Regions from separate parts of the Promicromonospora sp. NPDC110617 genome, predicted to be linked through region 2. Evidence: riboswitches for the same ligand, from Rfam matches in the RefSeq annotation. Region 2 holds a riboswitch; each other region holds the start of a gene.
What was found. A riboswitch is a leader RNA that binds a small molecule or an ion and turns the genes downstream of it on or off. The one in region 2 is predicted to bind S-adenosylmethionine.

Region 1 (4,394 bases), 2.2 Mb from region 2:
CGCCCCGGTGGTGCCCGGCGAGATGTTCGTCAACCACGGGTTCTGGGACACCTACCGCACCTGCTGGCCGGCGTACGCCCTGCTGTACCCGCAGGTCGCGGCCCGGCTCGCCGACGGGTTCGTGCAGCAGTACCGCGAGGGCGGCTGGGTCGCCCGCTGGTCGTCGCCGGGCTACGCGGACCTGATGACGGGCACGTCGTCCGACGTCGCCTTCGCCGACCTGTACCTGCGCGGCGTGGACCTGCCCGACCCGCTCGCGACCTACGACGCCGGGCTGCGCAACGCGACGGCGCTGCCCACCCGCTCCGGCGTCGGCCGCAAGGGCCAGGAGTTCGCGCTGACCAACGGCTGGGTGCCGCGCGACGTCGAGGAGTCGGTGTCGTGGAGCCTCGAGGGCTACATCAACGACGCCGGGCTCGCCAAGATGGCGCAGGCGCTCGCGGACGCGCCGGGCACCCCGGAGGACCGCCGGCGCGCGCTGCGGGACGAGGCCGCCTACCTGCGGCAGAGCGCCGCCGGGTACGTGCACCTCTTCGACGCCGCGACCGGGTTCTTCCGCGGACGCGGCCGGGACGGCGCGTTCGACCCGGCGCCGTTCGACCCGGACGCGTGGGGCGGCGACTACACCGAGTCCGACGCCTGGAACTTCCTGTTCCACCCCGTGCACGACGGCGCGGGGCTGGCCGCCCTGCACGGCGGGCGCGCCGGGCTGGAGCGGCTGCTGGAGCGGTTCTTCGCCGCGCCGGAGCGAGCGGACAAGCCCGGCTCGTACGGCAACCCGATCCACGAGATGTTCGAGGCGCGCGACGTGCGACTGGGCCAGCTCGGGCAGTCGAACCAGGTGTCGCACCACATCGCGTGGACGTGGTCGGTCGCCGGGCGGCCGGACCGCACCCAGGAGGTCGTGCGCGAGATCCTGACGCGGCTGTGGACCGGTAACGACATCGGGCAGGGCTACCACGGCGACGAGGACAACGGCGAGATGTCGGCCTGGTACGTGCTGGCCGCGCTCGGGCTGTACCCGCTGGACATCGGGTCGCCGCGCTGGGCCGTCACGTCCCCGCTGTTCGACCGGGCGGTGGTGCACCGGCCCGACGGCGACCTCGTGATCGAGGCCCCGGGGGCGGCCGGGCGGCAGTACGTGGCGGGACTCGAGGTGTCGGCTGGCGCTGGTGCTGGTGCTGGTGCTGGTGCTGGTGCTGGTGCTGGCCGGGCCGTGCTCGAGCCGTCGGTCGACAACGCCGACCTGGTCGGGGGAGCGACCCTCCGCTTCGCGCTGTCGGACGTGCCGACGGGCTGGGGTGTGCCCGACGACGGCGGCGCGCCGGCCGACGGGGATGCCGGCGCCGGTGCTCTCCGCCCGGCATCCGACCGGCCGTGGCGGCGTGCCGACGGCGGTTGGCACGGTGTCGGGGGCGGCGCGCTGCCGCACCTGACCGACGGCGACCTCGCGGCGTCGGCGGAGGTGGGCGGCACTCTCACGTGGGCGCCCGCGGCAGACGCCCCGGCAGGTGCGATGCTGCGCGCCTACACGCTGACCTCCGGCCCGTCCCCTGACACTGCGCCGTCGGCGTGGCGACTGGTCGCGCCCGACGGCCGGGTGCTCGACGAGCGGTCGGGCGAGGAGTGGCGTTGGCCGAACCAGCTCCGGCCCTTCGTGCTCGACGAGCCCGTGCCGCTCACGGCCTTCCGCCTCGAGCTGGCCGAGCCCGGCGCCCTCGCCCAGATCGAGCTCCTGACGACGTAGCCGCACGGGAGCCGGCACGAAAATGCGCTTCTACCCAGTCATCTGGCCCGGAAACCACGTGATTCCGGGCCCGACGACTGGGTAGAAGCGCACTTCTGCGTTCCGGCCGCCGACGCCGGCGCCCCCGGGGGTGCGGCTGCGCGCAGCGAGATCCACTGGTTGCTGAGGCCGTTCCGAGATCGGTCGGTGGCATTGAGCTCGGTCCGTCGATGGACCGAGCTCAATGCCACCGACCGATCTCACCGACAAGGCCCAGGTCCCGGGATGTGAGATCTGGGCAAGGATCATTGACTTCTATGGGTTCCATTCGTATCTTCTGTGACATCGAGACCAACCGCACTTATCCGATCGGAGAGATGTAGAAAGCCTCGACAGGTCATGAGTTCCGACGCGAAGCCCCGGCTGGTCGGACGGCAACCCCCCGCGCGGGTGGGTGCCCCGGGTGAGGACCAGGTCCACCGCCGCCGGCGGATGACAACACGCGTCGCTCGCCGCTGGGCGAGCAGGTGAGGAGAACGACGATGACCCGGAGCGCTGCCCCCGCCGTCCACGTGTCCCTGCCGACCCGGAACGTCACCGTGCGGGCTGGTGCTGCCCCGCGCGAGGACATGTGTTGTCGCTGACCGCGACAGCCCCGACGCGCTGACCGGCCGCCACAGGCGCCACCGGTCCGCCGCCCGGACCTCCTCTCGGCGTCGCACGCCGAGCCCCGGCCGTATCCGGCCCCCCACGTCCCTGACCGGACGTCTCCCTCCTGCCCTCTGGCAGCCACGCTCCCGGGTGACCCCTGGACGCCGTCGCACATCCTGTGTGTCGGCCGGGTCCTCCGGGCGCCGTCGCGCAGCCGCAGCCCGAACGGAGCCCCGCCGTGCCGTACCCGTCGCAGCCCACGTCCCTCGCCCCCACGTCCCTCGCCTCCACCTCTGCCCGTCCCGTCGTGCTCGGCGTGGACCTCACCTCCGCCGGCGCCCGTCCGGGCGCCCACCGCGCACGCGGCCCGGTCGCACCGCGCCCGTTCGACGGCGAGCGGTTCCTGCACCTCGTGCGGACCGCCGACCGCGGCCTCCTCGACTTCGTCAGCCTCGACGAGGGCTTTCTGCTCCACCCGGGCCGCAGCCAGGTCACCGGGCGGCTGGACACGGCCGTCGCCGCGGCCCGGGCCGCGCGGGTCACGGCCGGCATCGGGCTGGTCGCCGCCGTCGACACGGTGCACGTCGAGGCGGCCCACGCCGCGGTCGCGCTGAGCAGCATCGACCGCGCGAGCAGCGGGCGGGCCGGCTGGCAGGCCGTGCGGCAGAGCAAGCTCCCCGAGGCCGACGACGCGTGGGCCGGCCGGGTCGAGCTGGGCATCCGGTCCGTGACGCAGGTGTGGACGGGCCGTCCCGGCAGCGGGGCGGGCGCGGTCGAGCTCGACGCCGAGGGCCGGTTCCGCGTGGACCACGACGGCATCCGGTTCGCCGTCCGCGGCCGCCCGGCCGCCGGCACGGACGACGCCCTGCCGCAGACACCCCCGCCCGTCGTCGTCCGCGTGCGCTCCGAGGCCAGCGCGGCGCTCGCCGGCCGCACCGCCGACGTCGCGCGGATCACCGTCACGGATGCCGCGCACGCGGTGCGGCTGCGCCGGCTCGTGCGGGACGCCGCGCTGTCCGCGGGGCGCGACCCCGAGGAGCTGCGCGTGCTCGCCGAGGTCTACGTGGTGCTCGCGCAGGAGCGGGCCAGCGCCCGGGCTCGCCTCGAGCTCGTCGAGGCGCTGGAGGGCACCGCGGCCATGGGCGACGGGCTGGTCGTCGCCGACACGCCCGACGAGCTCGCCACCCTGATCGCCGACTGGACCACCGTCGGCGCCGTCGACGGGTTCCTGCTGCGGCCGTCGTCGCTCAGCTCGGACCTCGACACGATCACCGACCACCTGGTGCCCGTGCTCCAGCAGGCGGGCCTGTTCCGCACCGAGCGGACGGCGACCACGCTGCGCGGCTCGCTCGGGCTGTCGGACGCCGAGGCCGCCGGGCGGGCGCTGCCCACGGGCCGGCTCCTGAGCGCCTGACCACCCGACGAACCACGAACCACCTGGAGGAGACCACCATGACCACTCCTGAGCTGCAGACCCCCGCCGCCGCGGGCGCCAAGGTCGCCGGCGGCGCCCTGCTGATCGACGTCCGCTCCGCCGCGGGCCGTGCCTCGGCGGGCGAGATCCCGGGCGCCACGCTCGCGGACCGCACCAACCTGGACGCGCTGTTCGGGCCGTCCGACAACCCGGCGATCACCCTCGACACACCCGTCGTGGTCGTGTGCGGTTCGATCAACGGCTCCGGCCCCGTCGCCGAGGCGCTCGCGGCCCGCGGCTACACCGACGTCTCGCACGTCGACGGCGGGTTCCCCGCCTGGAAGGAGGCCGGGCTGCCCGCGACGGAGGCCGAGCCGAGCGCGGCGCCATGACCGGCTTCGCCACCCGGCAGGTGCACGCGCGCAGCACGGGGCGGGACGACGCCGGGCGTGCCACCGGTGCGCCCGACACCGCGCCGTCGGCCCGCGTCGTCCCGCGGGCCACGCCCGTCTACCTCACCGCGGGGTTCGAGTTCGAGGAGTGGGATCAGGCCGCCGGGCACTTCGGCGCGGGCGAGGGCTTCGCCTACACGCGCACCGGCAA
Region 2 (4,394 bases):
ACCCGCCGCGGCTCACCGTGAGGTGCTGCCCGGTGTCCACCCAGCCGTTGGCGAAGTGCCACTGCTGGATGTCGCGGGCGATCTGGTACCCGGCGGCCTGGGAGTAGTCGGTCACGTTGGCCGACGCCGTGTGGTGGATCAGGATCTTGTTCGGGTTGGTCGAGACGGTGTCGATGGTCCCGCGGGCCGCCGCGGCGCCCCAGGTGGCGCAGCTCGCGATGGCCGGCGCGGCCACCTCGACCCCGGCCGCGGCGCCGGGCGGCGCGTCGGCGGGCGCCTCGGGGTCGGGGGCCAGGGACGGCGGGGCTCCGGGAGCGGCGACGGCGGGCGCGGCGGTCGTCGCGCCGGCGGCACCGATGCCGAGGACGACGGCGCCGCGCAGCAGGTCACGCCGGTCGAGCGAGAGGTGGTCGGTGGAGCTGTGGTCGTGGTCGTGCACGGTGGGGCCTCCACGGGTCGGTCGCGCTGGTACGTGCCGATTTCATCCGTAGTATCGGCCGACGCCACGACGCCCGGGTACATCACATCCGGGCTATACCGCGCGCACGATGCCCGTGCCCCGAACAGTCAGACGCCCAGGCCACCCGAGTGACCTGGGCGTCTGACAGGCTCGAACAGCTACTGCTCGATGGTCTGGCGACCCTCGGACGAGCCCTGGCCGATCGGCGTCGACCCGGCCGAGTGCGCCACGTCGATCTTGCGCGGCTTCGCCTCCTCGCTGACCGGGATCGTCAGCGCGAGCACGCCGTCGGCGTACGACGCCTCGATCCTGTCGAGGGCGAGACCGCGGCCCACGGTGAGCTGCCGGGCGAACGTGCCTGTCGGCCGCTCGCGCACGAGCCACTGTGCGCCGTCGTCCGAGCGCTGCGTGCGCTCCGCACGGACCGTGAGCGTCCGGTCCTCAACCGAGACGTCGATCGTGCCGGGGTCGACACCGGGCAGGTCCATCGAGAGGACGTAGTGGTCACCGGTGCGGAACAGGTCCATCGGCATGGCACCGGACTGCCGTGCGTTGCCGGCCATCGTGCTGAACATCCGGTCCATCTCCTGGAACGGGTCCCAGTAGGTAGCCATCGCGCATCACCTCCTACGACGACACGGCCCTGGCCCCTCCAGGGCCGCAGCGATCGGCGACGGCCCTGGCCGCCGCCTGGCTACCCTCCAATTCTGGCACTCGACACCCGAGAGTGCCAACCCCCGTGCCGGCGATCCGTCAGGCGGCGGCGCGGCCCGTCAGGCCCACCCGGTCCAGCAGGTCCAGGGCGGGGCGATGCTTGTTGAACGTGTACACGTGCAGGCCGGGCGTACCGGCGTCGAGCACCTCGCGCGCGAGCGCCGCGGAGTACTCGATGCCGTGCGCGTGCTGGGCCTCGGGGTCGACGGCGCCGTCGGGGGCGGTGAGCCGGTCGAGGTCGCGCAGGAGCTCCGCGGGCGCCGCCACCCCGGTGAGCTCCTGGACGCGGCGCAGTCGGCGGGCCTCCGTGGTGGGCAGGATCCCGGCGAGGATCGGGATGGTCACGCCCTCCGCCCGGGCCGCCTCGACGAACCCCGTGTACGAGTCCGCGCGGTAGAAGAACTGGGTGATCGCGAAGCTCGCGCCCGCCTCCTGCTTCTCCAGCAGCCGGCGCACCTCCTGCTCGCGCGTGGTGCCGGCCCCCGGGTTGCCGTCCGGGAACGTGGCGACGGCGATGGCCAGCGGCCGGGCGGCCGAGCGCAGCGCCGTGCTGACGTCGGCGGCGCACCGCCGTTCGTCCACCTGCCGCAGGAGTCGCACGAGGTCCACGCTGGAGCGCACGCCGTCGGCCGGCGGGCGCCAGTCCGGCTCGTCGCGCGGCGGGTCGCCGCGCAGGGCGAGGAAGGACCGCACGCCGGCCTCGAGGAACTCCTCGATCACCGCGGACACGTCCTCGCGCGAGGCGCCCACGCAGGTCAGGTGGGCCACGGGCAGCACGGGCGTGCCACGCAGCAGGGTGGCGAGCACCTCGCGCGCGGTGGCCCGGTCGCCGCCGGCCGCCCCGTACGTCACGGAGACGAAGTCCGGGCGGGCCGCCACGAGCCGCTGCGCCGTCTCCCAGAAGTTGGGCGCGGCGTTCGGCCGACGCGGGGGCATCAGCTCGAACGACACCGTGGGGCGGTGCGGGTGTACCTCGGCGACCATGGCTGCTCCATCGAACCTGGCGTGAGCACCTTGCGTCCCTCGCGCCGCGGCGACGCGGCGGAAGGTCGGCAGGTTGCTGCGGTGTCAGGGAGCCAGGACTCTCGACCGCTCTGGATGGGGTTCGCCACCATGCTAAGCGACCGTCCAGCACTGGGACAGAATTCGTCCGGAGGTCGAGACGGCCCGGTCCACGGTGTGTGGACCGGGCCTGCCCGCTACTTCACCGACCCGGCCACCAGGCCGCCCACCAGGCGCTTCTCGATGATCATGAACAGGATCACCACGGGCACGATCGCCACGACGGACACCCCGAACACGTACTGCCAGGACGTCTCGTACTGGCCCACGAACTTGGTGAGCGCCACGGACAGCGGCTGGTTGCCCGCCGTCGTCAGCAGCACCAGCGAGGCCGCGAACTCGTTCCAGGACGCGACGAACGTGAACACCACCGCCGTCACGATGCCCGGCCAGACGAGCGGCAGGTTGATCTTGGTCAGGACGGCGAACGTGCCGGCGCCGTCGAGCTGCGCCGCCTCGTCGACCTCCTTCGGGATGCCCGCGAAGAAGCTGTGCATGATCCAGACCGCGAACGACAGGTTGAACGCGGCGTTCACCAGGATCATCGCGACCCACGTGTCGAGGATCCCGATGGCGATGAACTGCCGGAACAGGCCCGACGTCAGCACCGCGGGCTGCACCATCTGGGTCACGATCACGAGGAACAGGAAGAAGAGCCGGCCCGTGAACCGGAACCGCGCCGTGTAGTAGGCGGCGGGCAGCGCCACGGCCAGCACGAGCAGCGTGGCGCACAGCGAGATCACCAGGGTGGAGATCAGGTTCTGCGCCAGCGGCGTCTCGGGCGTGGACCACATCGTGACGTAGTTGTCCCAGTGCCACTCGGTGGGGAAGTAGGTGGGGTCGACCGACCTGATCTCGGCCTTGGTCTTCACGGAGCCGAAGAACATGATCAGGTACGGCAGCAGGAAGACCACGAGCACCACGAGCCCGGCGAGCAGCCGGAGCAGCAGCGACCCGAGCGGCACCTGGTCCGTCGTGTACTTCCGCACCCGCCGCCGGTTGTCCGACGGCGGCCGGGCCGCGCTGCGCGCGGTGGTCCCCGAGTCCGTGATCGCGGTCATCAGACCTCCTCCAGGGGGCGGACGACCCGCACGTAGACGGCGACGATGGCGATGACCACCAGGAACGCGATGACGGACAGCGCGCTGGCCAGGTCGATCTGCCGCTGGTTCTGCATGTACTTGAAGATCATGGTCATGACGGTGTCCGCGTCGTAGCCGGGGATGGACCCCGTCATGACGCGCAGGATCGGCAGCGAGTTGAACACGTTGATGATGTTGATGAGCACCGCCACCGAGATCGCGCCCCGCAGCTGCGGCAGCACCACGCTGAAGTAGGTGCGGAACCCGCTGGCGCCGTCGATCCGCGCGGCCTCCACGGTCTCGCCGGGCACCGTCTGGAGCCCGGCGAGCACCGTGTAGGTGGTGAACGGCAGCGAGACGAACACGGCGACCGCCATCGCCCACGCGAACGCGGTGCCGGGATGCCGGGTCCAGCCGTAGCCCTCCGGCGTGCTGATCAGGCCGACGTCCACGAGGAACGAATTGATGATGCCGAAGTACGGCTCCAGGCCGTAGTGCACCACCAGCGTCGTCATGACCACGCTGGAGGCCCACGGCACGATGACGGCCATCCGCACCAGCCGGCGGCCGGGGAACGCCTTGTTCAGCAGCGCCGCGAGCGCCAGCGACCCGATCAGGGTGCAGGCGACGACCACGACGACCCACACGACCGTGCGGCCGAGGATGGGCCAGAAGTACTGGAAGCCGATCACCGTCGCGAAGTTCGCGAGGCCCACTCCCCCGTCGTCCACGCCGCTCTGGCTGATGTCGCGTGTCGAGTTCCAGAACATCAGGCCGACCGGGAACAGGACCACGGCCGCAATGAGTGCGACCGCGGGCCCGATCCACGGCAGGGCCTTCAACAGGTCCTTCACCAAGTTCCCCGTGCTTTCGGTTCGGCGTTGCGTGTGGTCAGCCGTGCCGGGCACGGCGGTCGGTGCGGGCGTCAGCCCGCGTCGACCTGCTCCTGGATCTCGGTCAGGACGTCCTGCGCCGACTTCTTCCCGTCGAGCTGACCGAAGAGCGCCTTGAACGCGGAGTCGGCCGCGGCCCAGTCCGGGTTGGTGCTCGGGTAGAACTGCGCGTCGGGCAGCACC
Region 3 (4,394 bases), 270 kb from region 2:
TGGGACGGCGATCGTCGGCGGCACCTGGCAGGACGCCGTCGCCGAGGACCCGACCACCGCGATCGGCGTCGCGACGCTGTGCTACCTGGCCGCCGCCGTGACCGGCGTCCGCTGGACGGCCTGGCTCGTCGCGCTCCTGGCGTCCGTGATCCCCGTCGCGTCCGAGCTGCTGGACACGCCGCGCTGGATCGCGTTCGTCCTGGTGGGGCTGGTCCTCGCCGGCATCGGGCTGGCCCGCGGACGCCGCGCGACGTGGCCGCAGGCCGCCGCGATGGCCGGCTTCTTCGGGGTCGCGACGGCGGCCCTGTTCCTGGAGCCACGGCTCGGACTGGCCCTCGCGGGCCTCGCCCTCGCCGCGCACGCCGGGTGGGACGTGGTGCACTACCGCCGCGACGTGGTGGTGAACCGCTCGCTCGCGCTGTGGTGCATCGGCCTGGACCTCACGATGGGCGGCATCTGCGTGGCGCTGGCGCTGTAGCCGTCAGTCCTCGTCCGGGAGGCAGCCGAAGGCCTCGTCGAAGCCCAGGGCGGCCGTCGCCAGCAGGCCCGCGAGGCCGGAACCCTCGGGCACGGGGCGCGGGTCGTCGGTCACGACCCACAGCCCGTCGACCACGTCGTACCCGGCCTGCGGGCCCTCCTCGACCAGGCGGCCGACGGCTGCGATCAGCCGTTCGATCTCCTCGCCCGCGGTGCCGACGCCGACCGAGGCACGCACCGCGCCGGCGTCGAACCCGAGCCGGCCGAGCAGCGGGTGCGCGCAGAAGCGGCCGTCCCGGACCCCGATGCCGTGCTCCGCCGACAGGTACGCGGCGACGAGGCCCGGGTCGTACCCGGTGACGGTGAAGGTGACGACGCCGACGGGGTCGACAGCGTCGGCCCACACCCGCACGACCTCGACGCGGGCGATCGCCTCGAGCCCCGACACGAGCCGGCGGCGCAGGGCGGTCTCGTGCGCCACGACCTCGGCCGGGTCGAGCGCCGCCAGCTCCTCGCAGGCGGCCGCGAGCGCCACCGCGCCGATCACGTTGGGCGAGCCGGCCTCGTGGCGGGCGGGCCCCTCGTGCCAGTCGGTGCCGCTGACGCGCACGCGCCGGACGGCACCGCCGCCCGCGAGGTACGGCGTGCCCTGGTCGAGCCAGTCGCGGCGGCCGACCAGCACGCCGGCGCCGAACGGGGCGTAGGTCTTGTGCCCGGAGAAGGCGAGGTAGTCCACGCCGGTGGACTCCAGCGAGATGCGCCGGTGCGGCACGAGCTGGGCGCCGTCGAGCACCACACGCGCGCCGAGCTCGTGGGCGACGGCGACGATCTCGGCGATCGGGAGGGACTCGCCGGTCACGTTCGAGGCGCCGGTCAGGGCCAGGAGGGCGTACGGGCGGTCCGCGGCGGCGTCGGCCAGCTCCTCCCGGATCTGGGCGACGGTCTCGGCCACGGTGGCGCCGCCGGTCAGCACGGTCGCGCCGGTGGTGCGCTGCCAGGGCAGCAGGTTCGCGTGGTGCTCCACGTCGAGCACGAGCACGCGGCCGGGCTCGCCGTCGGCCTGCGCGGGGACGCAGCCGGCGAGGAGGTTGAGGGAGTCGGTGGTGTTCCGGGTGATGATCGTCAGGTCGTCCTCGCGGGCGCCGACGAACGCGCCGATGGTGCGGCGCGCGGTCTCGTAGAGCGCCGTGCTCACCTGGGAGAGGTAACCCGCGCCGCGGTGCACGCTGGCGTACAGCGGCAGCACCTGGGTGACGCGGTCGGCGACGGCCTGGAGGGCCGGGGCCGACGCCGCGACGTCGAGGTTGGCGTACGAGACCTGCGTGCCGTCCACGAGGGGGACGAGCGTGCCGCCGCCGACGACGGGGCGCAGCGGGGCGAGCTCGGTCACCGCGGTGGCACGGCTGAGAGTGGGAGCAGACATGGCGTCCTCCAGCACAGTCCTGGGGGAGGTTCCCCCGCGCTTGCCGCACGCGGGCTGCGCGCGGCCTGGTCGTCACCCGGGGCACCCCACCGCGGAGGGAGGGTTGCCGGCCAGCGAGCCGGGGCTTGACGCTGGCGCTCATGACCTGCGGCCATCCTGTGCTGCGGGCAAAACACCTGTCAACGCATGTCTCAGATGCTGGTCCCACGATCCGGTCGGGCTGCGCGGACCGCGAGGGCGGCGACGCGGGCGGCGTCCGAGCGGTACATGGCGGCGTGGTCGCGCAGCTCGGCGTGCCCGCCGTCGTCGGCCCTGGCCTCGCTGAACGCGGCGAGCTCCGTGAGGCGCTCCGCCATCGCGCCGAGCACGTCGGCGCGCGACCACCCGGCCCCGTACGCGGCGACCAGCGTGTCCAGCCGGACCGACGGGTCCAGGTGCCCGACGTCGTAGGTCACCCCGGCGAACGCGTCGCCCGCGAACGGGGCCAGGCGGTAGGCGGTGTACGCCAGGTCCCACAGGCGCGGCCCCGGGGACGCCGTGTCCACGTCGATGAGGCCGACGAGCCGCCCCGCGCGGAACACCATGTTGTAGGGCGCGGCGTCGTTGTGGCAGATCACCTCGGCCGGCTCGCGGGCGGGCAGCTGCCAGACGGCGTCCGGCAGGTCGAGGTCGAGGGACGCGTCGTGGAGCCGGCGCAGGAGGCGCCCGGCGTCGCGCAGGTTCTGCTCGGACCACAGCCACTCCGGGGCCGGCCAGCCCGGGACGTCGCCCGGGAGGAACGAGACGACCTCGCGCCCTCGCTCGTCGAGCCCGAACGGTTCCGGCACCTCCGTGACGCCGCGGTCCCGAACGTGGCGCAGGTACGCGTGGATCGTGGCCGTCCACGGTCCGGCGGTCCGGCGGTCCGGCGCACCGTGTCGCCCGCGCGCACGACCTCGGACATGTTCCCGCCGGTCAGGGGCTCTTCGTCAGCGGACATCGGCGCCACCCTACCGAGGCTCGACCTTCCCTATCATTTTGCTCGGGTTACCTGTCGAGACGCTGTTCCACCCACCGGACACCATGTCGTAGGGTGGGCAACGACCATCCCGAGCGGCCGAGTGACGTGGCACGACGACGCCGCAGCAACCCAGCGTTCCCCGCAGCAGCGGAGGACGGACGAGGGTGCTACCGCCACGACCGATGGAGGAGCATCATGAGCGACCCCGCGCGCGTCGAAGCACGACCGGCCGACGGCTACGCCGGCGACATCACGCCCCAGCAGGCCTGGGACCTGCTCGCCGGCGACCCGGACGCCACGCTCGTGGACGTCCGCACCGAGGGCGAGTGGCGCACGATCGGCATCCCGGACACGGCGCCGCTGGAGAAGCAGCCCGTGTTCTCCGAGTGGGTGCAGGCCGGGGGCCGCCCCAACCCCCGGTTCCTGGAAGAGCTGAAGGCGGCCGGGGTCACGAACGGGCCCGTCGTCTTCCTGTGCCGCTCCGGCCAGCGCTCGATCGCCGCGGCGCGGCTCGCCACGTCGTCCGGCATCGCGCCGTCGTACAACGTGCTGGAGGGCTTCGAGGGCGCACCCGGGGCCGACGGCGTCCGGGACCAGCAGGGCTGGAAGGTCGCCGGGCTGCCGTGGACGGCGGGTCCGGCGTGACCGTCACCGGCGCGTACCCGCCCGGCGCGAACCCCGGCGGTTCCGGCCGCAAGCCGCTGCCCGACGGCGTCCGCCCGGCGACGCTCGCCGTGCGCGGCGGCCACCAGCGCAGCGAGTTCCAGGAGACGAGCGAGGCGCTGTTCCTCACGCAGGGCTACGTCTACGACAACGCCGCGGAGGCCGAGGCGGCGTTCAAGGGCGACGTCGACCGGTTCGTCTACTCGCGCTACGGCAACCCGACGGTGCACACCTTCGAGGAGCGCCTGCGCCAGCTCGAGGGCGCCGACGCCTGCTACGCGACCGCGACCGGCATGTCCGCGGTGTTCACGTCGCTGGCCGCGCTCGTGAGCTCCGGCTCCCGGATCGTGGCCGCCCGGGCGCTGTTCGGCTCCAGCGTGGTGATCTTCGAGGAGATCTTCAAGAAGTGGGGCGTGCGCACCGACTACGTGGACGGGCACGTGCTGTCCCAGTGGGAGGAAGCACTCTCGACGCCTGCGGACGTGGTGTTCTTCGAGACACCCTCGAACCCGATGCAGGACATCGTGGACGTCCGCGCCGTCGTGGACCTGGCGCACGCCGCCGGGGCGACGGTGGTGCTCGACAACGTGTTCGCCACCCCGCTGCTGCAGAAGCCGCTGGAGCTGGGCGCCGACGTGGTCGTCTACTCGGCGACCAAGCACATCGACGGGCAGGGGCGCGTGCTGGGCGGCGCGATCCTCGGTTCCACGGAGTACATCACCGGGCCCGTGCAGACGTTCATCCGCAACACCGGGCCGTCGCTGGCGCCGTTCAACGCATGGACCCTGCTCAAGGGCCTGGAGACGCTGCCGGTGCGCGTCGCGGCCCAGA

Region 1: another riboswitch for S-adenosylmethionine. It lies ahead of ACZ7LE_RS10430 (LLM class flavin-dependent oxidoreductase); the one in region 2 lies ahead of ACZ7LE_RS00865 (methylenetetrahydrofolate reductase).
Region 3: another riboswitch for S-adenosylmethionine. It lies ahead of ACZ7LE_RS02050 (aminotransferase class V-fold PLP-dependent enzyme); the one in region 2 lies ahead of ACZ7LE_RS00865 (methylenetetrahydrofolate reductase).

Annotation. Positions count from the first base shown of each region.
Region 1 covers NZ_JBVKBM010000001.1:2,380,664-2,385,057, forward strand. Annotated here, with positions in the region: gene ACZ7LE_RS10425 (GH92 family glycosyl hydrolase) at 1-1,747, shown strand, start outside; SAM riboswitch class IV at 2,122-2,233, shown strand; gene ACZ7LE_RS10430 (LLM class flavin-dependent oxidoreductase) at 2,616-3,791, shown strand; gene ACZ7LE_RS10435 (rhodanese-like domain-containing protein) at 3,830-4,183, shown strand; gene ACZ7LE_RS10440 (O-acetylhomoserine aminocarboxypropyltransferase/cysteine synthase family protein) at 4,180-4,394, shown strand, end outside.
Region 2 covers NZ_JBVKBM010000001.1:203,361-207,754, reverse strand. Annotated here, with positions in the region: gene ACZ7LE_RS00875 (golvesin C-terminal-like domain-containing protein) at 1-439, opposite strand, end outside; gene ACZ7LE_RS00870 (Hsp20/alpha crystallin family protein) at 619-1,074, opposite strand; gene ACZ7LE_RS00865 (methylenetetrahydrofolate reductase) at 1,214-2,158, opposite strand; SAM riboswitch class I at 2,163-2,279, opposite strand; gene ACZ7LE_RS00860 (carbohydrate ABC transporter permease) at 2,374-3,297, opposite strand; gene ACZ7LE_RS00855 (carbohydrate ABC transporter permease) at 3,297-4,172, opposite strand; gene ACZ7LE_RS00850 (extracellular solute-binding protein) at 4,244-4,394, opposite strand, start outside.
Region 3 covers NZ_JBVKBM010000001.1:474,103-478,496, reverse strand. Annotated here, with positions in the region: gene ACZ7LE_RS02055 (hypothetical protein) at 1-478, shown strand, start outside; gene ACZ7LE_RS02050 (aminotransferase class V-fold PLP-dependent enzyme) at 482-1,900, opposite strand; SAM riboswitch class IV at 1,932-2,046, opposite strand; gene ACZ7LE_RS02045 (phosphotransferase) at 2,092-2,727, opposite strand; gene ACZ7LE_RS02040 (rhodanese-like domain-containing protein) at 3,096-3,545, shown strand; gene ACZ7LE_RS02035 (O-succinylhomoserine sulfhydrylase) at 3,542-4,394, shown strand, end outside.